4 regions of the Marinifilum fragile genome follow, and region 4 is predicted to be linked to each of the others. Evidence: riboswitches for the same ligand, from Rfam matches in the RefSeq annotation. Region 4 holds a riboswitch; each other region holds the start of a gene.
The links. Region 4 has a riboswitch for cobalamin ahead of ACKPCA_RS06050 (TonB-dependent receptor). Riboswitches for the same ligand answer to the same signal wherever they lie in the genome.

Region 1: another riboswitch for cobalamin. It lies ahead of ACKPCA_RS08550 (TonB-dependent receptor plug domain-containing protein); the one in region 4 lies ahead of ACKPCA_RS06050 (TonB-dependent receptor).
Region 2: another riboswitch for cobalamin. It lies ahead of ACKPCA_RS13650 (TonB-dependent receptor); the one in region 4 lies ahead of ACKPCA_RS06050 (TonB-dependent receptor).
Region 3: another riboswitch for cobalamin. It lies ahead of ACKPCA_RS08565 (ABC transporter substrate-binding protein); the one in region 4 lies ahead of ACKPCA_RS06050 (TonB-dependent receptor).

The regions. Positions count from the first base shown of each region.
Region 1 covers NZ_OY781962.1:2,156,391-2,160,465, reverse strand. The annotation lists gene ACKPCA_RS08560 (iron ABC transporter permease) at 1-312, shown strand, start outside; gene ACKPCA_RS08555 (ABC transporter ATP-binding protein) at 305-1,351, shown strand; cobalamin riboswitch at 1,414-1,624, shown strand; gene ACKPCA_RS08550 (TonB-dependent receptor plug domain-containing protein) at 1,788-3,941, shown strand.
Region 2 covers NZ_OY781962.1:3,419,287-3,428,031, reverse strand. The annotation lists gene ACKPCA_RS13665 (thioredoxin family protein) at 1-433, shown strand, start outside; gene ACKPCA_RS13660 (M16 family metallopeptidase) at 528-3,338, shown strand; gene ACKPCA_RS13655 (DUF4369 domain-containing protein) at 3,571-4,239, shown strand; cobalamin riboswitch at 4,645-4,862, shown strand; gene ACKPCA_RS13650 (TonB-dependent receptor) at 4,978-7,161, shown strand; gene ACKPCA_RS13645 (PepSY domain-containing protein) at 7,164-8,642, shown strand; gene ACKPCA_RS13640 (sirohydrochlorin cobaltochelatase) at 8,647-8,745, shown strand, end outside.
Region 3 covers NZ_OY781962.1:2,161,038-2,169,782, reverse strand. The annotation lists gene ACKPCA_RS08595 (CusA/CzcA family heavy metal efflux RND transporter) at 1-3,112, opposite strand, end outside; gene ACKPCA_RS08590 (DUF6660 family protein) at 3,288-3,596, opposite strand; gene ACKPCA_RS08585 (hypothetical protein) at 3,911-4,510, opposite strand; gene ACKPCA_RS08580 (apurinic/apyrimidinic endonuclease family protein) at 4,990-5,988, shown strand; gene ACKPCA_RS08575 (hypothetical protein) at 6,021-6,545, opposite strand; gene ACKPCA_RS08570 (group I truncated hemoglobin) at 6,685-7,044, shown strand; cobalamin riboswitch at 7,162-7,296, shown strand; gene ACKPCA_RS08565 (ABC transporter substrate-binding protein) at 7,385-8,569, shown strand; gene ACKPCA_RS08560 (iron ABC transporter permease) at 8,577-8,745, shown strand, end outside.
Region 4 covers NZ_OY781962.1:1,547,797-1,556,541, reverse strand. The annotation lists gene ACKPCA_RS06085 (hypothetical protein) at 1-474, shown strand, start outside; gene ACKPCA_RS06080 (PepSY-associated TM helix domain-containing protein) at 458-1,012, shown strand; gene ACKPCA_RS06075 (methyltransferase family protein) at 1,250-2,326, shown strand; gene ACKPCA_RS06070 (class I SAM-dependent methyltransferase) at 2,385-3,209, shown strand; gene ACKPCA_RS06065 (flavodoxin) at 3,313-3,816, shown strand; gene ACKPCA_RS06060 (hypothetical protein) at 3,883-4,047, shown strand; gene ACKPCA_RS06055 (sirohydrochlorin cobaltochelatase) at 4,178-5,116, opposite strand; gene ACKPCA_RS06050 (TonB-dependent receptor) at 5,175-7,430, opposite strand; cobalamin riboswitch at 7,527-7,741, opposite strand; gene ACKPCA_RS06045 (histidine kinase) at 8,090-8,745, shown strand, end outside.

The DNA.
Region 1 (4,075 bases), 610 kb from region 4:
AGAATTGCGGTAATCATTAGCACGGCTTTAATCGCAGGAACATTAACTGCATTTACTGGACCGATTGCTTTTGTGGGGGTTGCGGTTCCACATATTGCTCGTTCCATTTTTAGAACAGCAAGTCATAAAGTGTTAATGCCAGCAGTAGTGCTAATTGGAGCTGCAATAATGCTAATTTGTGATATTTTTTCTCAATTGCCAGGCAATCAAAATACATTGCCTATTAATTCCGTGACAGCTTTATTTGGTGGGCCAGTAGTGATTTGGGTAATTATGAGGAGTAGAAATGTAAAAGCATCCTTTGGTGGATAATGGAACTATGAAAGAGGAGAGAGAGCATCAAAATATATTAGTTACCAAAGATCTTGCAATAGGTTACAAGCAATCGAAGAAAGATACTTTGTGTTTGCTATCTGATATTAACCTAACGATTCGGAAGGGAGAAATGGTTTGTTTGCTTGGCCCCAATGGAGCAGGTAAATCTACTTTAATGAGAACCATTGCCGGAATACAAGCCCCACTGGATGGTCGCACTTTGGTTGAAGGTATTCCCATTCGAGATAGAAACTTTAAAGAAATTGCACAACTTCTTAGTATTGTTCTTACAGAAAGGATTAATGTTGGCAATCTTACGGTATATCATATCGTTTCTTTGGGGCGTCATCCGTATACTTCCTGGATGGGAAAATTATCTGATGCTGATAATGATAAAATAAAATGGGCTCTCGAACAGGTTGGATTACTGCATTACGCGAATCACTATATCAATCAATTGAGTGATGGTGAGCGTCAGAGGGTAATGATTGCAAAAGCTTTGGCACAAGATACTCCATTAATCATGTTGGATGAACCTACAGCGCATCTCGATCTACCGAACCGTGTTGAAATTATGCGTTTGCTGCATCGTTTGGCAAGAGAAACCAATAAAGCCATTTTGATGTCTACTCATGAATTGGATTTGGCTTTACAAGCAGCCGATTTAATTTGGTTAATGGCAAGAAATCAACCAATAAAAGTGGGCGCTCCTGAAGATTTGGTATTGAATAGAAGCATTGAAGATACCTTTCAGAATAAATCTTTCAATTTCGATAGAAAGACAGGTAATTTTATTATGAATTACCAGAAAAAACAAACCATACAACTTTTGGGTAATGATGTGATGGGATTTTGGACGCAGCGAGCCTTGTCTCGAGAAGGATATCAGGTTACCTGTGAGCAAGTAGGAGACTGTTGTGTGAAATTACTGGAAGATACTATGAAATGGGAGATCCATCAGAATGAAAGTGTTACTTGTTGTAACAGTATTCAAGAGTTAATTGCCTACCTAAAAAAAACTTTACACACGAGTTAATTCAGATGTAAAAAGATGTTGAATAAACGATCTTTTTAGGAAAGTTGTAGAGAAAATTTGTATACATTTGCGCTGCATTTGGTTTTTTACTTCTCTATTATCAGAAGTAGAAATGAAAAGGGAATCCGGTGAAAATCCGGAACTATACCCGTAGCTGTAAGTTCTAATATAGCTTTTTGAAATACTCCTTGCCACTGTTCCATATTGTTTAGGAATGGGAAGGCCTCAAAAAGTAGAACAAGTCAGAAGACCTGCCACTGCAAACATTTAAGTCATTGCTTTCGGGAAAAAGAGCAAGCGAACGAAAAAGTAATCAATAACTAAATAGGGATTTTTCTGCCATAACTGGTCCTTTACGGTATATTGTGAAATTTCTTTTAAGCTCCCTGTCTGCATTGCATTAGTTAATCTTATTTTCATTTTATTCTTTAAAAACATGAAAAGAACATTTTTAACTGCTTTTGCATTGCTGTCATTATTTAACGCTGTAGTAAAAGCTGATGAAGTGCCAAATTCAACTGATGACAAAAAGGTTGTAAAGCATTTGAATTTAGAGGAAGTTGAAATTAATGCTTCCAGAGTGAATGCCAAACTTAAGGATTTACCGCAAAAAATTGAGGTGATTACTCAAAGAATGATTGAAGCCTCACCAGCCGTTGATGTGGCGGGTTTATTAAAACGATCAGCATCGATTGATATTTTGCAATACCCAGGTGTACAGGCAACGGTTAGTATGCGTGGTTTTACTCCTTCGCCAAGTGTAAAGTATACAGTGATTTTGGTAGATGGAAAACCAGCAGGTACTGAAAATATAGCAAGTATTAATTTGCAGAATGTAGAAAGAGTAGAAATATTGAAAGGTCCTTTTTCTGCCCAATATGGATCGGCAGCTATGGCTGGTGTTGTAAATATTGTGACCAAAAATAGTACCGGTGAGTTAGGCGGAAGAATTGATGCTGAATATGGAAGCTTTAAAACTTCTAAGTTAAATGCAGCATTAGGTGGTTCTGTTTCTGAAATGATAGATTTTGATTTGGGATTTTCATTCAATAATCAAGGGAAAGATTACAAAACGGGTAGTCACAACTTGTATGATGAGAAGTATGCAAAATCTATTTTGGATGAAAGTTCATATGGAGAAAGAATGGTGAATACACAATTCACTACCTATAATTTAAATACTCGATTAGGAATTACCCTCGCAGAGGATTGGAAGATTAACCTGAACGGCGGATACTACAGAGGTGATGACATTGAAACTCCTGGTAATTTCTGGCATACCGAAGGAATGGACTCTAAAGATATTGAACGCTTTACAACGGGTTTTGATGTAGTGGGGAAAATCAAAAATCATAACATCATGTTTTCACCATTCTATTCAAACGAGGAGAATAAAACGATTGATGTGGGTTCTGATGGATACGGTGATTTTGAAAGTGTTTATAAAAACTATGGATTCCAATTGACAGATTCCTACCAAATAGGAAAACACAACCTTGCCTTTGGTTTGGATAATAAAACCGAAAAATACGAAAGTACCAACTTCGATACCAGTGGAAATATTGAAGCTCCTTACCAACCAGATTATAAAAACATTGCTACAGGGCTCTATGCACAATTGCAATTCAAATTATTAAACGACAAGTTGAATTTGATGCTTGGAGCAAGAGGAGATCATATCAAGTTTAAACTGGAAGCTGATGATTTGTTAGGAAACACAAAGAAAAATGAGGACTACTCGGTTTTTACTAAAAATATTGGTGTAAAATATAATTTAATTGGTGACTTATCAGCACACGCAAGTTGGGGTGATGCTTTTTTGGCACCTAAGGCATATCAAGTAGCAGGGGAATACACCAGAGGTTCTTCAAAAACAGTAGGAAACCCGGATTTGGATCCTGAAAAATCAAATACAACAGACTTTGGTTTGGCTTATAATAATTACAGAAAAGGTGTCAATTTCGACCTTACTTATTTCAATACGCATCACAAAGATAAAATCATCAGAAGTTCCTTGCCTGATTACAGTACAACCTATATTAATGCGCAAAGTGCAGATATGGATGGATTGGAACTAAGCGCTTCTTATGATTTTGGTGCATTAAAAGACTATGATTATTCCTTGCGATTGTATTTAAATTATACTCATTTGATTGATGCAACAGTAAAGTATACTGATGCGCAAGGTAATCCGCTGGAAGGCGAAATGAGGTTTGTTCGAGATAACACCGCTTCATTTGGTGTTGAGTACGATAATCTTAAAGGATTTTCGACAAGATTGAATGGAAGATATATTGGTCACAGATACGAGAATAACTACATGTACTTGGCTGATTATTCCAATTGGCCAAATATTACCAAAGAGCCAATTGTTTTTAATGGGAAAGAGGTGCGTCCTGATTTAGTGAATGAAGAATTGTTGCGTCACCCGGTTTCTTATGTTTTTGATTATTCGGCCAGCTATTCTTTTAACGAGAACTATACTGTTGGATTTTCAATTTCAAATTTACTAGATGAAAATTATACTGAGAAAGATGGATATAATATGCCAGGTAGAGCATTTATGGCAAAATTCTCATATCAGTTTTAAGATTTAATATTTACGCCAAAACAAAGGGAGTCTATCTTAATAGATTCCCTTTTTAGTATAAGTGAATATTTTGTTAACGACTGATGGACAGCGTGATTTAAAATGGTTTGTGAATAGTGGATTTGTTAGTCTTT
Region 2 (8,745 bases), 1.9 Mb from region 4:
TGTAGATGAAGTCAGAAAAGCTGACAAAGCAGAATACAACAGCAGAAAGAAAAGCTACGAAAAAAGAACAGATGCTGGGGGTAAACATATTTTGAAAGAGTTAAAAGAAGGAATGCAAGCCAACCAAATTGTAAAGGATATAGTTGATGTAGCTCACTATTATTTGCAATATGCAGACAATGAAAAAGATTTTGAATACTTAAACGACTGGATCAGTTACTGTAATAGGCTTATTCCTAATAAGTATTTGGTTGAAAATCTTCAGGCAAATACTCTTTATAAACAAGGAGAAACCACTAAAGCAATTGAATTAAAAACCAAAGCTTTAAGTGACTTCCCTTACAATTATAAAAAAAGAGTGAATGTTGAACATGAATTAGGCTTAATGAAACAAGGAGAAGATTTACTTACAATTGCGGTTAATGGCAAATAAACATACTTAACAAAGTAAAAATTGAAGTTTAATAGTAATGAATTATAAGATTAAAATAGAATAATATTAGTCTTATTTGAAAAATAATATTTTTATGCGTAAACTACTGTTATTAATATTAGGATTAAACCTAATTAGCAATATTGCAAGGGCACAGGAATTCGCTGACTTATCGCAACCAGTACCTTTTGATACGACTATTAGAAAGGGTGTATTACCTAATGGCCTAACTTATTATTTGAAACGTAATACCAATCCTAGAGGCTTAGCCAGCTTTTACATTTACCAGAATGTAGGAGCTTCTCTTGAAACAGAGCAGCAAGATGGGCTGGCGCATTTTTTGGAACACATGGCCTTTAATGGGACAAACACTTTTCCAGGTAAAGCAATGTTAAATATGCTGGAGCATAATGGGGTGAAGTTTGGGAAGGATATTAACGCATATACCACAAAAAATGAAACAGTTTATAATCTGAGTCGTGTTCCAACAAAGGACAGTGGTCTTGTTGATTCGTGCCTGTTGATTTTACGCGATTGGTGTGATGAGCTATCGCTTGATGAGGAAGAGATTGATGCCGAAAGAGGGGTGATATCGGAAGAATGGCGCACGCGCCATACACCTGGCTTCAGATTACAGTGGAAATTAGCACCAACCATTTATAATGGCAGTATCTATGCTTACCGTGATGTGATTGGGGAACTGGATGTGATTCAGAACTTTGACCCGGAAGAACTTAGGAAATTTTACCACGAGTGGTATCGGACGGATTTACAGGCGGTTGCTATTGTTGGAGATATTGATGTGGATGCAATGGAGCAACGTGTGATTGAGCTGTTTTCTGCTATACCTGCCATTGAGAATCCCAAAGAGCGTAAGGCTGTGATCATTCCGGATAACCAGGAACCAATGTATGTTCAGGTAACAGATAAAGAGTATAAAAACGTTAATATCAATCTGAAAATAAGGCATAAAAAAAGCAAGGATAACACCATGCAGAGTCTTCGGGACTCATATGTAAATAGCTTTTTTAATGCTTTAATGAAAGGGCGTTACAAAGAATTGGTATTAAGAGGAAAAGTACCTTTCTTATCGGCAAGTGCAGGCTATGGTCCTCTTGAAAGAGACTATAGTACTTTTGATGTGTACGCAGTTGCTAATATAGGGAAAGAGTCGGAGGCGTTTGAAGCAGCTTACACAGAGTTGCAGCGGGTTATTCAGCATGGCTTTACCAACGAAGAGTTGGAACGTTTGAAAGTCAATACTCTGGTTGCTGTCGAAAACAATTATAAAAAACGAAACGGAATTAGCTCTGATGGCTACTGTAAAGCCATTAAAAGAGCGTATTTGGAAGGTCAGGCTGTTTCTGATGCAAAGTTCAAATACCTTTTTGCCAAAGAGATTATTCCTGGTATTACGGTGGAGGAAGTATCTGCTGTGGCCTCAAAATATTTGAGTGACATCAACCGGGCTTATGTGGTGACCGGTCCCGATAAAGGGGCGGATTCTTTACCTACACAAGAGGAGATTGAAGCCATAATAGCAAAAGTGGAACAAAGCACTATTGAGCCTTATGTGGATAACACGCCTGTGGATGCTCCATTAATGAGCACCACTCCAATACCGGGTAAAGTTGTTAGTGAGAAGACTATTGACGCGTTTAAAGCCCAGGAATGGACCCTTTCAAATGGCGCTAAGGTGGTCTTTAAGCAAGTTAACAATAAGACCAATAAGGTTATCCTCAAGGCGGTCAGCAAGGGAGGAAAGTCGTTATATGATGTGAAAGATATACCATCATTCAGAGCTGCTTCAGCATTTGTATCTGGTTTTGGTATTGGTGCTCACGATCCTATCCAGTTTAAGAAGATTACTGCTGGTAAAACACCCTCGTGTGGCTTTAAGTTCGGAGAATATGAGGAATCTGTTTCAGCCAGTACGATGGTTAAGGATTTGGAAACTATGTTACAGTTAGTCTATATGCGTTTTGAAGAGCCACGCTTTGACCGTAATGCTTATGATCAACTCATGGAACGCAATTATTACAACATTAATAATAAGGTGGAAACGGCTAAAGATCTCATGAGGGATACCTTGACCATCCTTAGCAATAATGGTGATCCACGCTTGTTAGCATTTGACAAATACTACTTAGAACAGATGGATTTCGAACGTATGAAGGAGATCTATTTCGAGCGTCTATCTAATGCGGCAGATTTCACATTCTTCATTATCGGTGATGTAGATGCCGAAACACTTAAACCACTGGTGGAGGAGTATATTGGAGCCATTAATTCAACTGGTGAAGTTGAAGAGTGGGTGGATAATGGAGACTATTTTCCGAAAGGGAAACATGAGCACCGCATTTATCTGCCAATGACAGAGCCAAAAGCTACTGTTGATTTGAAGATGAGAGCTGATGCTGATTATTCAAGAGAAACAATCATTTACCACAACATATTGGGTTCTGTACTTAACCTTCGCTTTACCGAAAATATTCGTGAGAAGGAAGGAGGAACCTATGGTGTCAATGTACGTCCTACAGGCTCTCGTATTCCTGAAATGAACCTGGGATTAGAGATACGCTTTGATTGTGATCCTGCAAAGGCAGATCATTTAAAAGAGTTGGTATATAAAGAGCTAAAACAGGTTCAGAAATCAGTGCTTCAGTCCGATTTGGATAAGGTGGTTTTGAATATGAAAAAGAATAACCGCAAAGCTCTGATGAATAACAATTATTGGTTATCTGTATTGACTAAGTTTTACGAAACGGGAGAAAACAGAATGTCGCCCGAATATTTCGACAATGTGATTAATAATGTGACCACAAAAGAAATTGCTAAAGCAGCTAAGAAATTCCTAAAAAAGGCTGATATATTGGATATAATGTTTTTGCCGGAGACTAAATAAATGAAAAGCTTGCTTTAAATATAGTTGTAGTGAAAAAACAAAGAACTGAACAAGCTTACTTTTTTAATAAAGAGGCAAAGTAGGGAATGGTTATTATCAGAGAATTAATTAAACATCAGTAAAGAGGAGTTGATTTATGAGGCTATGCAATGTCATTTAAATGATGGTAATCGTAGTTCGGCTAAAAGTTAAACTAGCTCTATTTATTTTGGTGTAGTATTAAATATTAAGAATGAGAAATTTATTATTATTAGTAGTTGTTTGTTGTTTTTTTTCATGCAACAAAGAATCAATTAGAATTTCAGGTAAAATTGAGGGTGTAGGTGATTCTAAAATAGAATTAAAGCTGAATACCAAAAGCGAGAAATCAAAAACAATCTTATCGGATGTTCAACTTAAAGACGGGGCGTTTGATGCATTTATTGAAAATGTAAAACCACCTTTTAAGATGACATTGGTAGTTGATGCAGAGAAAGAATATGATATCTGGATATTTCGTTATGGGAAGTTTAATTTTGAGATAGATAAAAAAGAATTGGTTATTGTTAATAATTCTTTTGAGAATACAGAATACGATCGGATTTTAAGAAAATATCAAAAAGCTTACATGGACAGTTTAGCAGAAAAAATTAGTTGGGTGCAAACTCACAAATCCGAAGAGAATTTATGTGAAGAGGATGAAGGTAAACTGTTTAAATATCGTAAAGAAATAAAGAAGGCTGTTACTCTTCGTAAAAAATCAATTCTAAGTACTTACAGAAAAGAACCTCAAAATCCGATTGCTATGGCTTTGATATTTGATGAATTTGAAAACTTAACATCATGGCAGAAGGAAGAGTGTTTGAAAAATGCAAGTAAGTATTTTTCTGATTGTGCAGTCAATTGGCAATTGAAAAATTAAACAGATTAGAAAAAAGAGCTGGTCTCAAAAGTAGTGGAGCGTTGGGGATTTGAAAAATCTTATAGATATCTCTCCAAATATAAAATCTTTATTAGGCAGCCTCTTCATAAAGTCTGTAATGTATTGAAATATTTATTAGAAAATGATATTCTAACTAAGTTAACTGGTTATGTTTGAATAGCCATGAATGAGAGCAGAGGTAAAACGAATAATTTCCCATGCACATTTATCAATTCGTTCTCTGCTCTCAAACTCTAATAAAATTGTTGAAATTAAGAGATATATGGGTTGGGTTTAAGTCCTTCCCGAAGAGAAAGGATAAAAGCCGTTTCAGAAATGAAACGGCTTTTTTATGCAATAAACTTTCCTGCTGAAAAGCACACTTGCCAGTAAGAAAATAATATATACTTTTGCGACAGTAATGGTTCTAGTTGCATCTTCATGTGCAATAGGATTAAAAGGGAATGCAGTGAAAATCTGCAACAGTTCCCGCTGCTGTAAGTCTGGTTCCAGAGTTTTGGGATCGCGGTTTTTATACTACAGCCACTGTTCGATTTTAGATTGAATGGGAAGGCATAAAAATCAGGATAAGTCAGAAGACCTGCCATCACAACGATTAAACATTTTGCTTCCGGGACAGAAGTTTATGTTTGGGACTTATTGGTTTTAATGTTCTGAATTATTCTCGTCGTTCATAAGGATTGCAAAGTGAAGTTATTAATGTTTTAATATCTTGCTATGCAAAAGATTTATGTTGTAGCTATTATGCTACTGATTTCAGTGACTTTCGTTAATGCACAGAATGCTGTGCTAAAAGGGGTGGTAACCCAAAAAAGTAACCAACAAGCAATGCCTGGTGCTAGTGTATATTTCTCAGGCACTACTACAGGTACAGCGACAAATAACAAAGGCGAATACCAGATTAAGAATTTAGCACCAGGGGATTACGATTTGGTTGTATCCTTTTCGGGATATAGTCGTCAAAAGCAGAAAATCACCATTAAGGAAGGTGTCAATGTTCTAAATTTTACAATGATAGAATCCAAAAGTCAGTTGGGAGAAATTGTTGTAACTGGAACTGGTACCGCGCATCATTTAAAAACAGCTCCGGTTCAAACTGAATTGATTAATAAAAAAGCCATTGCAAGTGCAGGAGCTTCAGATTTTAACGAGTTGATGATGAATGTAAGTCCATCATTTGATTTTAATCCAGGAACAATGGGAGCCATGATGACCATTAATGGTTTGGGAAATGACTTTATTCTTGTGCTTGTTGATGGCAAACGTATGTATGGAGATGTTGGTGGAAATACCGATCTAAATAGAATTAATCCTGATGATGTTGAGCGTATTGAAGTATTAAAAGGTGCATCTTCTTTACTATATGGATCGGATGCTATTGCTGGTGTTGTAAATATCATTACAAAAAAATCAAAACAAAAGGTAAATGTTTCCAATACGAGTCGTATTCGCGAATATCGGACTTATCAACAAAGCAATACGGTTGATCTTAACCTGGGTAAGTTCTCATGGAATGGAAATTTTAACCACAAAAGAAGCGATGGATGGAAATTAAGTCCTTTTGAAATCAAAAAAGGACAACTGATTGAAACGGATAAAAGAGCACAATATGAGTACAACGATTTTACTTTCGCTCAAACTTTAAAATTTCGTGCCACTAGGAAATTGGAGGTTTATGCCGGAAATTCATTTTTCAAAAAGCATGTTATAAGACCTACTTCTATTTATAAATATGGTTATTTCTATACCGATAAGTCTTTTGAAGCAGGAGCCAAGTATTTATTAAATAAAAAAGATTACGTATCCGTTGACTATAACTTTGATCAGTACAGATATTATTATCGATACAATCAAGATTACAAGAGTTATAAGAAAAGTGATAAAGACATTCAGAATGATCAAAGAATGAGCAATTTTAGAATGAAATATGTAAATGTCATTTCTAAAAATAACACTCTTACTTTAGGTGCAGATTATCTGAGAGAGAAAATGGTATCTGAAGATCGTTTGGTAAACGGAAAGGCTGAGGCCAAAACAATAGCTTTATATGCTCAAGAAGAAATCAAGTTGCTTGAAAAACTTCAGTTGGTAGCAGGAACCCGTTACGTAAAGCACAATGAATTTGGTAGTGCTTTTACTCCAAAAGTATCTTTACTTTACAAGCTAGATCATTTTAATTTCCGTGGGACTTATGGATATGGATTTAAAGCTCCTACTGTAAAAGAATTGTATTACGCCTACGAAAAAGGAGGAACTCTTTATTTAGGTAATGAAGATTTGGATCCTCAGAAATCGCAATATTCTTCATTAGGTGTAGAGTTTCATAATGATTTCCTTTCGGCAAGCATTACAGGATACATCAATAATGTAGATGATTTGATCGCATATGAGACTATTGATATTGAACCTGGTGATGCAGAAAATGAAATCACAAGAAGACTCAAACATTACAATGTTGAGGAGTCGAAATCTCAAGGGATTGATTTCTTGCTGAACGCAAAATTAGGAGCGGGTTTTACGCTCGGAGGTGGATACAGCTATGTTGATGCCAATGATGAAACCACAGGTGAAAAATTGGATGGAGTTGCAGAAAATTATGGAAATGTTCGTTTGACTTACGATCGTTCATGGAAGAATTATTCGTTTAGCGCAACGATTCTGGGACGTATTCAGGATGAAAAGTCATATGATAATGGAGAAGATAATGCCAAAGGATACGATATCTGGAAGCTAACTACTAATCACAAATTTTTAAATCTAGGCTCATTCATTTTAGAAGCTCAACTTGGAGTTGATAACATTTTCGACCATGTAGATGATAGTCCTTATGGCTCTCATTACGGAACCATTAATCCTGGGCGCACATTTTTCGCTGGTATTACAATCAATTTTGCTAAATAGTTTTGAAAGGATTCAATAAATATCTCATTCAAATCCATAACATATCAGGTTCATTACTGAGCCTGATGTTTGTGGTTTGGTTCATTTCTGGAATCGTTCTGATTTTCGATGGTTTTCCTCATGCTTCTCGCAAAGATCGATTTTTGCACCTTGCCGAGTTTAAAAAGCAGGATTTTGAAGAATTGCAAGCTCCTCCAACATCCTTTAAGGGAAAAGTATCACTGGAATTGTGCGATGGCAAAGCCGTTTATCGTGTGAAATCAGGAAAAAAAGCTCAGAAAACTTATGATGCAAAAAGTTTAGAGCCAATTAATTCCTTTGATGAAGAACATGCCAAAACAATATCTGCATCATTTAATGGATATCCTGTAAAAGATTTGGAAAAAATTGGTGAATTGGATGATTGGATGCCATGGTCTTACTATAAACCTTTGCTCCCATTTTACAAGTGTAGAATGAGTGATCCAGCTCATACCGTTCTCTATGTTTCAGAAAAAACGGGTGAGATTGTACAGGAAACCAATAGAAGATCCAGGTGGAGTGCGCGATTTGGAGCAATTCCGCATTGGATTTACTTTAAAAAACTTCGCTTGGCAAAAGATTCCTGGCGATTGGTAATTATCATTCTTTCATCTTTCGGGATTTTAATGTCAATTACAGGCATTTATGCTGGTTTTGTTCGACTTCGAAAGAGAAAAGAAAAGGGAATTAGTCCATACAAGAAGTTTTGGTACAAGTGGCATCACCTAGCGGGATTCTTTTTTGGACTCTTTGTGTTTACTTTTATTTTGAGTGGATTGGTCTCTGTTACTTCAATCCCCGACTGGATGGTTGGGGTAAATTCTAAAGAGAAGGTTGACATTGAATGGAATCAAAAGTTAGAGTTATCGGGACATAAAAACACATTGCCAAGCGAAATTTTCACAGCTCTTAAAAATAAGGAAGGTGTTCGCAAAATTGAGTGGAAAACCGTTTTAAACACTCCTCAATTCAGAGTTTATTATGACGATTATCAAAAATCTGAGATTTACACTTTAGATGATGATAAAGTGATTCCGCAAAAGAAATTTAGTTTAGCGGATATCAAACAACAGTCTGAAAAGAAATTCAAGAATACTTTATTTTCTGTGGTTGAGCAGCAAAATTACGACAATTATTACTCTGGATCAGCCATGTATTATTTGCCACAAATGGCATATAAAATTGAAATTGATGATGTTGCGAAAACTTGGTTATACATTGATCCTGCGAGTGGAGAACGTGTAAAAAAATTAAATAAAAATTCTAGATTGCGTCGCTGGTTGTATCGCTTCTTCCACACATTGGATTTAGCCATACTAAAGCAATATGACACGCTCAGAAAAACTATTTTAATTCTTTTGTCTCTTGTTGGCTTAGCGGTTAGCATTACAGGATTGATGCTTTCTTTTAAATGGTTTAGGAGAAATTACAACAAACTAATTAAAACTAAAAAATTATAGCACTATGAAACGATTTTTGCTTTTAAGTGTATTTTTCTTGCTAATAATGCATGTGCAGATGGCACATGCACATAAAAAAGCAGAGGACAAAAAAGGTATTCTT
Region 3 (8,745 bases), 610 kb from region 4:
TTTTGGACAATCTTTTTTCGGAACGATTTTCTAACCATTGATAAAGAATTGGCAATACAATTAATGTCAATAGAGTAGAGGTTAAAAGTCCTCCAATAACTACCGTAGCCAATGGTCTTTGCACTTCTGCTCCTGCCGAGGTGGAAATTGCCATTGGTAAGAAACCCAATACATCTGTGGATGCTGTTAATAGAATCGGACGAATTCTTCTTCTTGTTCCTTGTAGAATTCTATCCTTTATATTTGTGATACCTTCTTCTTTTAATTCATTTAAGCTACTGATTAATACTAAGCCATTAAGAACTGCAACACCAAATAGTACGATGAATCCTACACCTGCCGAGATGCTGAAAGGCATGTCGCGTAACCAAAGAGAGTAGATGCCCCCAATGGCTGCAAAGGGAATTGCCATATAAATCATTACCGATTGCTTCATCGATTTGAGTGCGAAAAAGATCAATAGGAAAATTAAGCCCAGTGCAATTGGAATCACTACCTGTAATCTTTTCGATGCTCTTTCCAGGTTCTCAAATGCACCCCCGTAACGGATGTAATATCCTGCCGGAAGATCTAGGTTTTGATCTAATTTTTCCTGAATTTCTTCAACCAGAGATTTTATATCTCTGCCTCGAACGTTAATCCCAACATAGGTTCTTCTTGCAGTATTCTCTCTTGAAATTTGCATAGGACCACCTTCATAGTTAATGTCAGCAACTTCGCGCAGTGGAATTTGAGATCCGTTTGAAAGTGTTATATATAATTCACGAATATCATTAATGTTGGTTCTGTTTTTTTGATTTAAACGAACAACCAAATCAAATCTTTTTTCACCTTCGAAGATGATGCCTGCAGTCCCACCTGCAAAGGCCGAGGATACCAATTGATTTAATTGTACAACGCTCAATCCATAACGAGCTAACATATCACTCTTATAGTTTACAGTTATTTGCGGAAGACCAGCTGTAGCTTCAACCTTCATATCGGCCACTCCATCGGTACCTGCTATTATTTTTCCAATTTCTTCTGCTTTTGTGGCCAAAATATCTAAATCTTCACCAAATAATTTGATGGCAATATCCTCACGAACTCCTGTTAACAATTCGTTAAAACGCATTTCGATTGGTTGGGTAAATTCGTAGTTCACACCAGGAATGGTATGTACCGTTGCCTTCATTTTTTCGATCAGTTCATCTTTGTTTTCTGCTGAAGTCCATTCATCTTGTGGTTTTAAAAGAACAAATACATCAGCAATATCCATTGGCATCGGATCGGTTGGAACTTCAGCTACACCAATTCTACTGGCAATGGTTGTAATTTCAGGATAAGTTTCTTTTAAAAGTTTTTCAATTCTTGTTGTGGTAGCTACTGTTTCCGATAGGGAAGATCCTGGTTTTAAAATTGCATGAAAAGCCAGATCTCCTTCATCCAATTGAGGAATAAACTCTCCCCCCATTCGCGAAAATAAAACGATTGAAGAGATCAGTATGGCAATTGAACCTATCAGTACTATTTTGCCTCTGCGTAGTGCTGCAGCTAGAATTGGTTCAAAGAAATTTTCAATCCCTTTCACAATCTTATCACCAAACCCGGGTTTATCACTCTTCGATTTTTTAAGAAAAATTGAAGAAATCATTGGAACGTAAGTCAAACATAGAATCATAGCTCCAATTAATGCAAAAGCGAATGTTTGAGCCATAGGGCGGAACATCTTACCTTCCACACCCTCTAGAGCCAGGATAGGAATGAATACAATAAGGATAATGAATTGACCAAAGAATGCAGAGTTCATCATTTTCGATGAGGATTTTTGGGTCAGATCATTCATTTCATCAGATGAAGGTTTTTTGAGTTGTCTTGAGAGATAAAAGACGATACTTTCTACAATAATTACAGCACCATCTACAATAATACCAAAGTCAATTGCTCCTAAACTCATGAGGTTGGCCCAAACACCGAAGATATTCATCATGATAAAGGCAAACAGCAACGAGAGAGGGATGGTAGAAGCAACGATTAATCCACCTCTCCAGTTTCCAAGCAGAATTACTAGAATAAAAATTACAATCAATCCACCTTCAATAAGATTGCCTGAAACGGTTGAAGTTGTTTTTTCTATCAGTTTACTTCTATCCAAAAGGGGTTCTATGCTAACTCCTTCCGGAAGTGATTTTTGAATTTGAGCAATTCTCTCCTTTACATCGGTAATTACATCATTTGAATTTCCATCTTTAATCATCATGATGATACCTCCAACTGCTTCTTTGCCATTTTTTGTAAAAGCTCCGTAGCGAACTGCCGATCCGAAACGAACTTCAGCAATATCTTTTACTAAAATTGGAGTGTTGTTTTGTACTGAAACTACAATGTTTTCAATATCAGATTTGGTGCGTAGGATTCCTTCTCCGCGAATAAAGTTTGCCTTGTGATCTTTTTCGATATAAGCACCACCTGTATTTTCATTATTATCTTTTAGTGCATCGAAAACTTGAGCTAAACTAAGTTGGTTAGCAAGCAAGCGATTTGGATCTATGGCTACCTCATATTGTTTCTGATTACCCCCCATACTATTGATCTCTACTACACCTGGAACCATAGCCATTTGTCTACGAACAATCCAATCTTGAATGCTACGCAAATCAGTTGGAGAATATTTACTTTCAAATTTTGGATCTACTTCAAGTGTATATTGGTAGATTTCACCTAAACCTGTAGAGATTGGTCCCATAAAAGGCGTTCCAAATCCTTCTGGAATTTGCTCTGCCACTTCGCCTAATTTTTCGCTAACTACCTGGCGTGGAAGGTAAGTTCCTTTATCATCATCGAAAACTACAGTAACAACTGAGAGCCCAAATCTGGAAACTGAGCGAATTTCATTTACTCCTGGAAGGTTTGACATGGCAAGTTCAACAGGATAAGTTACGAATTGCTCAATATCCGTAGTGCCTAAATTAGGAGCAGTTGTAATTACTTGTACTTGATTATTTGTTATATCTGGTACTGCATCTAAAGGTACCTTTTTCATAGACCATAAACCTGCAGCAATTAGTGCAAGAGTAAAAAGTCCTATTATCAGTTTGTTCTGAATAGAATACGAAATTATTTTATCTATCATATTATTTTGTTTAAGTCGGACAATTAATTAAAGTCAGTTCAATTGTGAGTTAACCGAGATGTATAACATTGTGAAAGAATGTAAACTGTCAAGCTGCAGCAAGAGCAGGAGTACACTCGTCTAGTTCACAACATGAACTGACATAAAAGATTGATTCGAAAAATCGAAGTCAGACTTAAACAATAGGAGGGTGGAAACAATCAGGGTGATAGTTTTCCACAAAGTCTTTTTGGAAATTATATTGTTCGGATACTGTTTCCTGAGTAGAAAGGTCAATTGTTGTAAAGTTTACTTTGACCATTAATTGGCAGCAGGTACATGCGCAGAATGGGGAACAGGTATCAATATGATTTTCATTCATGTGATCACTTCCATCAACCAACTCATAGTTTGATTTGTCTTGAGTGAATGCATGGGCATCGTTACAAGGAACTACTGTTAGAAGCAGTGCATAAAGTGATAATATGAAGGTAAACCATTTCATGAGCTAACAAAAGTAGAAGAAAATTGTAAAGTTTTATGTCCTTGAATTTTTTTTAACAGTTTTTTAAGAAACCTTAACAGTTTTCTGTGTCTTAAGAAGAAAGTGAAATGATGGGTAAGAAGGAATGATGTTTTTTTGGGAGTAGCTTGCTTATCCGTTGATCAGTTATGTAATGGGATAGTTGGTTTTTCCGGAAGTGTAAACATCCTAAAATATTGGACAAAAAATAAGTGTATCTCTAACATGAATGGGATACACTTATTAAAAATTTGTGATTCATTGGAATCATCTGGTCACACAACCCACATTGGTCATTATTTTCTGAAGGCATAATTGTATTCTTTGTTGTTTGAAACTAAACGTACTTTGTACTCTCCTTCAGGTAATGCAGTAACATTAAACTTCTTTGAAAAAGTTGGAGCTGATGTATATGATTCTTCGAATACTTCATTTCCTAATTCATCAGTAATTGAAAGGTTGAAAGTCGTATTTTCAAAAGAAAGGTAGCTCACGAACAAGTCGTTGTCTTTAGATCTGAATAAAGTTTTTTCAGCAAGTTCTTTAGCGTCTGTAACTTTAAGTTTTTTTCCTTCAATAACGAACTCTTTTTCAACATTTTCATCTGCACCACTTAGTACAATTTTATAAATACCATCTTCCAAATAAGAAAAGTCAAATAGTTTCTGATCTGTAGTAGCGCTATTTACTTTTTTAGAGTAGTATAGGTTTCCTTCTCTATCGTAGATCTTCATTTTTAAAACCGATTCAGTAGGGTTGATGATAGAAACGATAGACAAATCTGTGTCCAAATACTGATTGATTTTGATGTTACCGGTGGCAAAAGCTGAACTTGCGCCTAAGAATAGTAATGCTCCCAAAACAATTCCTTTAAGATTTACATTTTTTGTTTTCATACAAATAAAATTTAATAATTAAATGTTAATAAAATCAGCTCTTGATATTTCTCTTATGCTGACATTGTAAATCTATGTATTATTCGTAGAAATGATCTAAATAAAATCCTCGAAAAGTGGAGAAATAACAAAAAAATGAACTTATAACGGTTGCGGAAACTCCCGAAATTGTTTGCGTTACACAGATTTAATAAAGAATTTTGTCATTATTAACATGATTTGACCATTTTGCATGTTTATGATAACGTTTACGGAATTTTCGAAAAAGAGGCAAAACGTCATTTTTTAGCTTGAGCTCATAAAAAAGTGATAGAAAAACCTGCTTCGAAAATGCTCATTTGAATCATTAAAATTGCAATCTCGATTCTTTTTGAAAAATTTTATTCTGTGCTAATATGCACTCACAGATTAATATATTTTACCAATCGTTTTGATTGCTTATTGGTATTGAACTATTTTTGGTGCAAAATTTTTAGACAATGAGCTACCAAAACTTAATTGACTTTTCAGTTCATCCTTCTGATGTGGATCGATTCGATAACAAATGGGAGGGATTAAAAGAATATATCAATACAAAAGAATTAGATGGTGTGGAGTTACTAATAGGGTACGATCATCCATCTGATGAAATCCCAAAGGAAGTAGTAAAATCAATTCATTTGCCGTTTTGGGTAACCTGGTTGGATGTTTGGCGAAAAGGAGAGGAAGCTGCAAAATATTATTTCCCGGATGTAAATAATGATTACTTGCAATTTTGTTGTGGAGGAAGAAATGCTTCCGAAATGGTGCAAACGCAAAAGAAGTTGTGGGAGAATGCTAGCCTGTTTAATCCGGCCCATGCAGTTATTCATGCTGCCCATGTTGAGTTGGATCATGCCTTTTCACGTGATTTTACTTATAAGAATACCGAAGTGAGTTCCAACTTGGCAGAGATGCTAAACCGTACGGCACAGGAATTCACCGATGGAGAACCTCCGGTTACTTTGGCTATAGAAAATTTGTGGTGGCCAGGTTTGGATCTGCTATTTCCAGCAGAGGTTGATGATTTTGCAGGAAGGTTAGAGTTCAGCAATTGGAATGTTTTGTTGGATACAGGGCATTTAATGAATACCAATCCCGCTCTGCGTTGTGAGGATGAGGCCATCGATTTTGTTTTGGATAGAATATCAAGATTGTCAAAAGATGTACAAGCCAAAATTAAAAGTTTGCACCTGAATTGCAGTTTGTCGGGAGAGTATCAGTTGAAACAGATACAAAATGGTTTTCCTCAGGATTGGGAAAAACTTACTCATCGCGAAAAATATTCGGCAGCTCGTAAGCATGTTTTGCAAATCGATCAGCATTTGCCTTTTCAATCAGAACGAGTAAAGGAAATCATTGCGGAAGTGCAACCGGAGATTGTAGTTCATGAATTCATTACAAAAGATATGGATGAATTTACAGAGAAACTAGAAGTGCAGCGAAATAATTTAATGTAGGGACACGCATTGCGTGTCCTTTTTTATATCATCTATTTTATACGTTTCCATGTATTATATATGCATCCCGAATAATCTTTTCCTGGAGCAGCCAATTCGAATCCTTCTTTAAATGTGTTTTCGTCCACGATCTCAAAAGTGATTCTTGCCCTAAATCCCTTTGGAACATTTTCTATGGCTTCTGTTTCAAAAACAAATACACCTTCTTTCGAATTATCTAACACAAATTGATTTACATAGCCTTCGATATTAAATTGTCGATAGATGATTTTCTTACGAAATCCATCGAAGCTGATGTATCCTTTATCGATATGTAACTCACCTTCAGGATATTTTTCGCTAGGGTCAAACTTGGTTTCTACATTTAATGTAATATATCGACCATTCATTTCTGTAGTAAAAGATTGCTTTCCAATTCCTTTTCCTGCTTTGCCGGTTGTCTCACTTTTCCAATTACCCATAAAATACTCCAGGCAAGAGAAATGTTCTGGTAGTTTTTGATCTTGTGCCATCCCAATAAGTGGGATGAAAAGCAATGCGAATAGTAGTTTTTTCATACTTGTTGATTTGTATAATTTAGAATGAGAAAGATACCATTTTATTTAATTTCGTTGAGCTATAGTTTGTTTAATTAATTGACATTGCTGGTAATTCTCCGTAAATTCTTGTTTATTTTAAAATAAGGAGGATTTAATAATGGAGTTATCACTTTACGAAAGATTAGGCGGAAGCGATGGGATTACAAAAATTGCTAGTGATACTGTTGACCTACATCTTAAAAATGCCGCAATTGCACCACGCTTTTCCAAGAGCGACATTCCAAGTTTAAAAAAAGGTGCGGCTAACTTTTTCATCATGGGAACAGGTGGCCCAAGTGTATATGAAGGAAAAGATATGTTATCAACTCACAAGGGAATGAATATTAGTGATGTTGAGTTTAATGCAGTTCTTGATGATATATTGCAGGCACTTGAAATGAATGATGTTGGGCAAAAGGAAAAAGAAGAAGTTCTTTTTGTTTTGTATGGTATGAAGAAAGATATTGTGGCAATGTAATACCATATTGAATGTGTTTTTATAAAGAGATTAGATCCGCCTTGGTTTGATCTCTTTTTTTATGAATTCAAGTAATTCCAATTGTTCTAAAACTTATTTTTATTTCCAAAATATTGCATAGCTTTGCAGCAATTGGGTTTCTTGTTTCAAGAATGAAAAGGGAATTTGGTGAAAATCCAAAGCTGTCCCCGCAGCCGTAATACTTTCCTAAGATAGTTAAGTCGGAATACCTGCCTAATTAATGAAACTATTTCGTGACTTCGGGGAACTGAGTAACGGGAGTATAATTTTAAGAATTGTATTTTCTTATCATCCTTCCCCACAATAATTTGTGGAAGAAATGAACTTATTAAAAACGATCGGCCTAAACTTGTTACTTCTGACTGTTTTAGGTTTTGTTGCATGTCAATCAGGAGAGCAAAAAAAGAAGACTTCACAGAATTCAGAATCAGATATTGCTGATAAGGCTTTTTATCATCAAACAAAACTGAAGTATGCAAAGGGATTCGAAATCAATATTCTTGATAATAATTTGAAGGAATTGATTGTTTGGGATCCTTGGAACGAAGGCAAGGTTTTTCAGAAGTATTACCTTAAAAATAGAGGAGATCAATTTGAAGGAAAACTTCCTGATGATGGTTTGATGGTAGAGGTTCCTGTTAAAAGTATTGCGGCACTTTCCAGCACACAAATCGGAATTTTGAAATTCTTGGGCGTAGAGGATAAAATTGTAGCCGTTTCTTTACGTGATAGAATCTACGATGAGGAAATAGACAAGAGAGCTAAGGCTGGTAAAATTCAGGCAGTAGGTCATTCTGAAAGCTTAAATTTCGAAAAGATTGTTGAAATTGATCCAGATTTGGTAATGGTGGCTGGGTTTATGAAGATTACCGATAGAGAAACTAAATTAATGCAAGCTGGATTGCCTGTTGCGTATAATATCGAATGGATGGAATCTTCGCCTTTGGCTCGTGCCGAATGGGCCAAGTTTATCGCTGCCTTTTTTAATAAAGAAGCTGAGGCAGAGAAACATTTCGATGAGGTTGAAAAAAGATACATTGATTTAAAATCAATTGTAACTACCGTTAAAAATAAGCCTACAATTCTTTCAGGATATAATTTTAAAGGCACATGGTATATGCCGGGAGGGCAATCTTATTTGGCTCAATTCCTTAGAGATGGGAAGGCAGATTATTGCTGGTTTTCGGATAGTACGAGCGGGAGTATGCCTTTAAGTTTTGAAACTGTGTTTGATAAACAACATGATGCCGATATTTGGTTTGGTCCTGGACAATGCAAAACAATAAAAGATCTGGAGAATCTGGATGATAGGTATACTTTGTTTGAGTCTTACAAAACAAAGCAAGTATACTGTTATACCAAAAGAATGAAGGAGAGTGGTGCTAATGACTGGTTTGAATCTGGAGTCATTCAGCCTGATGTGGTATTTAAGGACATTATTAAAATTTTACATCCAGACTTGTTGCCGGATTATGAATTGCATTTTTATCAGAAATTGAATTAACAGAACTATGGTTTCTCAGAAAGGTAAAATTGTATCTATTTTATTTGGCGGTTTAAGCCTTATCATCATCACTTTATTGTTGCTAGATCTAATTTTTGGATCGGTAAATATTCCTTTTGAAAAGGTGTTTGCGATATTGGCAGGAAATGAGGTGAAAACTTCGTGGAATTATATTG
Region 4 (8,745 bases):
AATCAGACCAATAAAAAACGAGATACAAAACAAGAGGAAATTGAACCCGTTGCTGCTAAAACTATTTCACAGGTAATGGAAATTGCAGCGCAAAATGTTGGAAAAGAGGTATTTTTTCAGGGAATGGTGCAACATGTTTGTGCACATTCTGGAAGACGTGCTATTCTGCTTGATGAGACAGGTAAGCTTTCGATACGTGTTGAAGCAAAAGGAGAGATTAATGGTTTTAATCGCGAATTATCGGGTTCTACCATTGCTGTAAAAGGTACGATAGCGGAACAAAGACTTTCAGAAGAGACCATTAATGAATACGAAGCGAAGGTAAAAGCAAAACAAGATGCCGAAGAAGGAGGCAAGCACTGTGCTGCCGAAATGACTAACATTACAAAAATGCGCGATTGGATGAAAGAAAATAATAAAAAATTCTATTCAATCTATTTCATAAACGGAACATCATATGAAATTGTGGAGTAAGAAAATTTTTAACAAAAGCATCAGGTCTCTTCATCGAGACCTTGGTTACTTGTTTATTGGATTAACTTTAATTTATGCAATTTCCGGTATTTTGTTGGTTCTAAAAAAGGATGAACAAAATCCATCTTATCGTGAAATTGTATTGGAGAAAGTAGCTAAAACGAATTTAACACCAGATGAATTGAAAGCATTCTGGAAAGATCATTTTAGTGATGCTCCAAAATTAACACGCATTATTCCTGCTGAAGACGTATACAATATATATGTAAAAGGTGGATTAGGGAAGTATTATCCTTACGATGGTAAGATTGAACTTACAACATATAAGAAAATACCGATTTACAAGTTTGTAAACGACATTCATTACAATTCAGGTAAAAGATTTTCTTCGATAGCCATGATTTACGCTATTGGTTTAATATTCTTTGCCATTTCAGGTGCTGTTATGGTAAAGGGCAAAAAGGGGTTTAAAAAAAGAGGAGTTTGGTTGATGATCATTGGTTTTATCATACCCGTTCTTTTGTTTTTTTATACTTAGTCTTTTTTAAGATGAGTTGTTATTTTTTGATTTTAAGGCCTTCCGTAATGGAAGGCTTTTTTTATTAAAAAGAATTTGAATATCAACTATCAAAATAATAGCATTAATGTTTTTGTTGATGATCCTTTTGTTGTAAAAACAATTGATTTTTAGATGTTAAAAATATCCTCATTTATTAGGATTGACTATGTGTTTAATTAAAATGAAATTTAACAAATAATACAAAATCTTACTAAAATGGACATCATTAAAACAAAAACAGCCTACAGTCAAGTCAATAACCTATTATTTAAAAGTTACCTCCCTAATATTATTTATTCTGCCATAGAAGTTGGAATATTTGACCAATTGGCAAAAGGTCCTAAATCTTGTGTACAACTTGCCAAATTATTGAATGTTGAGGCCAATATTACGGAATCTTTATTAGAGGTATTATATGCTATTGATTACCTGAAACGAAAAGCTTATATCTACTCCTTGTCTGATTTGGCAAAAGAATACCTTACACAGGAATCGGAAGTCAATCAAATTGCTGCAATTAAAGAATTTACTTCGACAGAAGGGCCATTTGCTAATTTAACTGCTGCATTAAAGGGAAGTGTTCCCGAATTTAATCAAGACGCGTGGAGTTCTGAAGATGCAATTAGACGCATTGAACAAGCTTCGAAAGCAGGATCTTTACAGTATGTACTGAGTTTTGTGAAAAATTTACCTGAGTTTAAAAAGGCAAGGAAAATGTGTGATTTTGCCGGTAATTCAGGTTATTACTCCTATGCTTTTTTAAACGAAAATCAAAGTTTACACTCGCATGTTTACGACTTACAAGCAGTTTGTAATATTTCGGAAAGAATTAAGACGGTTGAGAAAGATTATAATCGAGTGACATATCATTCCTTTGATTTGAACAAGGATGATGAGTTTGGAGAAGCTTATGATTTCTTTTTTAGTTCACATTTTCTATACAAATATAATAGTTCAACAAAATTGGTAGGCTTATTGAAAAAGATCAATAAATCTATGAAAATGGGTGGTTTGTTCGTCTCAAATCATATGAATGGTAAAGGCGGCGGTGAAAATTACCTTACACTATGCATTGTTGAACTAATGACTAGAGCTATGGGATTTCCTACTCATTCGCTATCAGAGGATTTTTTAAAGGATGCTTTAACAGAATCGGGTTTTGAATGCCGTTACGAAAATGCTCCAGATGAAAGAATAGCCTATCCCGGAATGATAATAGCGGCAATTAAAGTGAGTGAGGTGGAGGATGAAGTTGTATCACAGCAAGATACGAACAGAAGTGTCTTGGGATAAGATTTAAAACCATGAATTCATTTTAAGTAGTAATGATCAATATTTATACGAAGCAATAATGGATAAAATAAAAAATACATTAGAAAATAATATCGCAGAAACCTTATACATTACACTTTACATGAAGGCTTTGGAGAGTCAAAAATCGGATCCAATATTATCGGATCCGATGGCATGTGAAATGTTAAAGACCATCGATTACGATTTTTCAAAATACGATAAGGCCATTCGATCAGCAATTGGTGTTGTGGTGCGTTCAAAACATTTCGATGACCAAGTGCGTGACTTTATAAGCAGAAATGTAAATCCGGTTGTTGTAATACTTGGTTGCGGATTGGATACCCGTTATCATCGATTGAAAGATTGTAGAAATGATGCTGATTTTTATGAATTAGATATACCTGAAGTAATTGCTTTGCGTAGAAAGTTCATGTCCGAATCTTCAAATGATACCTATATTTCAGCGTCGATGTTCGAAACAGATTGGATGGATATGATACACGAAAAACATCCCAATCAACCAATCATGTTTGTAATTGAAGGTGTTTTAATGTATTTCGAAGAAGAGGCTGTTAAAAAGTTATTTTCAGATCTTTCCAATCGGTTTTCTAAAGCAGAAATCCATTTTGATGTCATTAATAAATGGTTGGCCAATAATTCACACAAGCACGATACCATTAAAAATTCAGAAGCTAGTTTTGAGTTTGGTTTAGATGATGATGGTTTAATTGAAAATTGGGGACAGAACCTATCTCATCGGAAGACATACTTATACTCTGATTTTCCTGGATGGAAGAAAGTTGGCTTTATTCAACGTTTTATAATGTCAGTAATTCCAAGATATAAATATGGAGGAAGATTACTTCATTACGTATTGAATTAAAATCATCATTTCTTAGGATTGATTACTCATGACTTGTTAATTAATTTTGAATTGTTCTAAACAAGGTATGAGTGAATTAATTTCAAGTTTAACGAAAAAATAAATTAACAGTGAGCAAGACAGCTATATTTACGGTTCTACTACTGGAAATACAGAAAATGTTGCTAATCAATTAGCAGAATTATTAAATGCAGATGTATTTGATGCATCTACAAAACCTACTGAGGCAATAAACAAATACGATAATCTTATTTTAGGAACCTCTACTTGGGGTGCTGGCGATTTACAGGATAACTGGGAAGATTTTATTGAGGAACTTAAGAATACCAATCTGAAAGGTAAAACAGTAGCTCTTTTCGGTTTAGGAGATGCTTGCAGCAATGGAGATACTTTTGTGGGCGGAATGGCACAACTTTACAGTACAGTGAAGGATCTTAATTGTAAAATTGTAGGAAGTGTAGACATTGAAAGTTATGAATTCGAAGAATCGGATGCTGTAGTAGATGGTAAATTCATAGGATTGGCTCTGGATGAAGAAAGTCAAGGCGATTTGTCGGAAGAAAGAATTAACAAATGGGTGGAGCAGATCAGTAAAGAGTTAAAATAATTGCCAATTCATTGGAATATTTGACCGATTTGCTTTCTGCAAGATCGATTATAAATATTATAAACAATGTTGGAACACCAAAAAATGGTATTGAATGCTGTTGCCGAAGACCCTCTTTTATTTAAAAAAGAGTTCGAAAAGTCAGCGCAATGGTTGAGCATTAAAGAGCAAAAGGAACTAAGTAAATGGGTACAATTGAACTTTAGCGCAAAACACTACGAATTATTATAGATGTTTATAAATCAAAATCGGTTTAGTGAGTAATCATAGTTGACTAAATCAAAATAGCAGCTAGAGGCAGTCCAATTTACTTTTTGGACTGCCTCTTTCATTTTTAAACAAGTTATGTTGTTTGTTTGTCTTATTCAGCATCTTCCAGGTGATCCATCCAGATTTTATTGATCTCGTTGTAATCGCCCAAGCCTTTCATTACAGTATTAACCATGTAACCTTTACCTTCCAATCTTTCTTTCCAGGATTGCTCTGAAATTTCTGATTCGCCTGTATTTCCGTTCATGTCGTTGTTTGCATGATCACCAGCAATAGACATTAATGGAGTAATGGTAACTTTGGTAGCTTTTGGAGAAAGTTTATCCAATTCGGCAAGAATACCGCCTATTGAAGTTGTTCCTGCATCGAAACCAATCCCTTCTACCGTACCTACAAAAAAGTTAGGATTTAGTTTTTGTAGCTCGCTCTGAAGTTTTAAGTATTGAGCATCTGCAGCATGTGGAGTACCGTGTCCCATTAACAATACAGGACCATCTTTTAATTCCTCAGAGAATTTTGCAGCTAGAATATCAGCAACAGCTTTAATATCAGCATCGCTATCCAATAAAGGACGACCAATTTTCACGCTTACCCCTTCGTATTTTTCTTTGAATGCATGAATTGCTTCTTTTAATTCATCAAATTCTTCACCAGGAATAACATGTAAAGATTGTACTTTGAATTTAGAAAAGCCATCCTTTACCATGATTTCCAAAGCCTCCTGAGGCGTGTCATTGTCGATAATTTGTCCTTTTAAAGAACCTTCTCCATTTCCCTGACGCAATTTGTTGATAATGATATCGGAGGTGTAACCCCATTTAATGGTTTCACCGGCAAATCGTTTTTTAGCAGCATTGTCGATGTTCTTGAATGTCTCTTGTGGATCTGGGAATGAAGATCCAAAAGTTACCAATAGAATACCTTCTTTGTCACCTAAAGTGTTCTTGTCGTCATTGTTGTCATCACTACATGCAGTGAATACCATTGCTAATGCGCATAAAGCGATAGCTGATCTTTTGATTAGATTCATTTTGTCTTTTGTTTTTGTTAATTTGATCTTATTGATATATCCCTAAAGGAATATTAGGTTATTTGCTAAAGTTTACATTCAATCCAACAAAGAGTGTTCTTCCCGGATTTAAGGTTCCATAATGTGATCCGTAGGGTCTGTCATCTACATAATCAAACAGATTGTCGATTCCTGCAGTGATTCGAATTTTATAGTTCTCCCATTTGTTAATGCTTAGGTTCGAAGAGAGTTTCCAAACTTGGTAAGCATCTGCATAGCTTCTCTCCAAATCTTCTTCCAAATAGAAACGATCCGATTTGTAAACGCCAGACAAGTTGATGTTTAGCTTGCTATTCGTCCATCTTTGATTATAGGATAGCTTCCATGTGGCACTATGTTCTGATATGCCATTTAATCTGATATCCTGAGTTAGGTTTTTTGCACTTACATAGCTATAACTCCCGTTGAATAACAGTCGAGAAAATACAGGAAAACTAAAATGCCAATCAGCTCCTAAAGTTCTGGCATCATCTATATTGTAACGCTTTTTGGTTTCCTCTATACCTCTTCGTGCATGATCGTATGTTGTAGGAATAATTTTATAATCGATCTTGTCGTAGATTCTATTTAGATATACGTTTAATCCTGTTTTAAACTTATTAGCCTTGAATTCAGTTGATAATGCAAGATAATGTGATTTCTGAGCTTTCAAGTTTTCATTACCAAGGTATAGGCGATACATGCCCATACGGTTGCTTTCGTAATAATAGTATAACTCTTTTAAGGTAGGACTTTTAAAGCCATTGGAGTAGGTGAACCTATGAGTGAATTTAGATTCTTTGTACATCATGGTCAGCTTTGGGGTTGCTGAGAAACCGGTTTTATCGTGGTATAGTGTTCTAAGACCTGCAACCAAATCTAATTTGCCACTTAATTTTATTTCATCCTGAACATACAATGAGTAAGTATAGGCATCAACTTTAGGTGTGGTTAACCTGTATTCCGCTTCAAGGTATTCGCCTTTAATTTCAGTGCCAAAACTTAGTTTGTTCTTGTCGTCGATATTAAAAATGCCTTTCACTTGTGAGATTACATTTATCTCATCCGAATTTTTAAATCGATCGCCCGGATAATAGGTCTTCTTGATTACATCGGTGCTGGTAATATAGGTTTCGTTGTATTTGTATGGATATTCGGTGTAATACAAGTAGTTGTTTGCATCAAAATTGAAACTCAGGTAATTTTTGTGTTTCAATTTATACTTTCCGCCTAGCGAAATAGCTCTGTTGTTGTAATAGTAATTGTGCATTTGAGCTTTGAATGGGAAGTACAAAGTCTTTTCATACCAGGACAAGTCCATGTTAAAACTCAACTTTTTGTTCATTTCGTACTCTAAAAATTGGCTAATGGTATAAGATTTACTTTTGTTTACTGGTTTGTAGTAGGTATGAATCAGGTATGGCAAATCGTGATTGGATTCCCATTTGTTATTAAATTTCAAAGAATTCAATTGGTATCCAGCCTTTTGTTTGTGGTTAAAAGTAGTTTTACCAGATAGTTTTCCTTTACTAAATGTGAAGGAATTTAGCTGTTTGAAATCTCCATAAGCACCCAGGCGAGAACTACTACTTGCTGATAATTTACCTTTTACTTTTTTGGTGATGATATTGACCACTCCAGCTATAGCATCGGATCCGTATAGGGTAGAGGAAGCACCTTTTACCACCTCAATTTGCTCAATATCGGCTGAGTTAATTCTATTTAAATCAGCATATCCGCCAACCCCACCTGTTAGTCGTTTGCCATTCAAAAGGATCAACACGTAATCTTTACCCAAACCATTAATTTTGATATTGGAACCCATCGAACTAGTGGTATAGTCAATAGAGGAGGAGATACCCGAAATGATTTCCTCTACATTTCTCCCTGAGATATCAGCAATGTCTTCTTTTGTAATGATTTCGGTTTGAACAGGCACATTATCAATTTTATAATGTGTTCCTGTACCAGTTACAACTATTGGAGAGATGGTAAAAGATTTTGGCTGAAGCCCAATATCGAAACTTTGGGAAGCGCTTAACTCAATTTCTTGACAGAATTTTTCGTATCCAAGAACTGAAACACATAGATGATATTTGCCTTTTGCTACATTGGTTAACTCATACTGCCCATCTTTTTGTGTAGTTGTTGTATTCAAACTATCGAGGTAAACGAAAGCAAAATCGATTCCCTCTTTGGTGTTTTTGTTGTACACCTTGCCATTAAGGCTAAATTTTTGTGAGAATGCAGTGAAACATACTACCTGCATTAACAACATGCAAAAAATCTTATGCATAGTAAAAATATACTAATGCATTCCTGGAATATGTGAGATGAATGAAATCAGAAAATATACTCAAATCATCATTAACTTCTTTTCCCGGAAGCAATAATTAAACAATATCTCCTGGCAGGTTTCCTGACTTTCCCGATTCTCAACTCCTTCCCATCCCTATAGAACAGTGGATTTTGACTGTTGAGAACGAATTAATATCATAGGATATTAACGAGATTTACAGTAGCGGGTACTGTTCCGGATTTACACCGGATTCCCTTTTAACTCCATTCGCTGAATGCAAACAGAGCACCAAAAGCTTTGCAAATGTATTCTTTTTTATTGATTATAAAATAAAGGGAATTGCTTTTGCTGTATGTTAATTAACAGGTTTGAATTTGGAAAATATATATTGCTGCAATAAGTTTTTGTTAATCAATGTCTTTCGGTATTGTATTAATTGCCAGTTTAATTGAGGGTAAATTGTTTATTCTTATATGATCATATGTTATCTATCTAATTTTGAATCCTTTTAAGCTTCTTATTTGTAAAATTTATCGAAATTCATTTCTAATTCATTCTATATATTACTTTTGTACTCTATTTCTGAAATGACATCATTTCATATTTGTAAATATTTGCTTATTAATAAGTTTTGTGCTTTTAAAAATCTGGAATTAATGAATTTTCGTAACAAATCCATCATCTTTATAGGAGCGGTTATCATTTTGGCATTTGGTGCGGTAGCTTATTTGATTGGGGATAAAATGACCATTACCGCCCGTAAAATGAGCGTGGATCTGGCTTTATCGAAAGCACAAAATAGTTTTTTGATTGTAAAAAGAGAATTGGATGAAAGCATTTTGCGTACAAAAATGCTAGCCGAATCGATAGAAGAAACTATCGATATGAACACGAAGGAATCCGCGCTAATTAATAATGCGCTGATCACCAAACTGAAGTTGAGAAACGAAATTAATGCAGTTTGGTACATTCCTATTGATTCATTAAATAGAAGAAATGATCAGATAGATTCTTCTTTCTACCAATCTGATTTGAATCTAATACACAATCAATTGGCGATTCAATTTCTGCAAAGTAAAAATGAGAACATATCTGTCCCTTATCAGGGATCCGATGATCGTTTAATAAGTTCTATTCTGGTTCCGGTTGAACGTAGCAATCGTATTATTGGGGTGTTGGGTGCTGATCTGGATCTGTATCGATTTCAGCAACATTTTTACGATAATGAAGATTTGGGAAGAGCCTATGTAAGTATTATTTCCGAACAAGGATTCTGTATATCACATCCCGAGGAAAGTTTTATTGGTAAAAG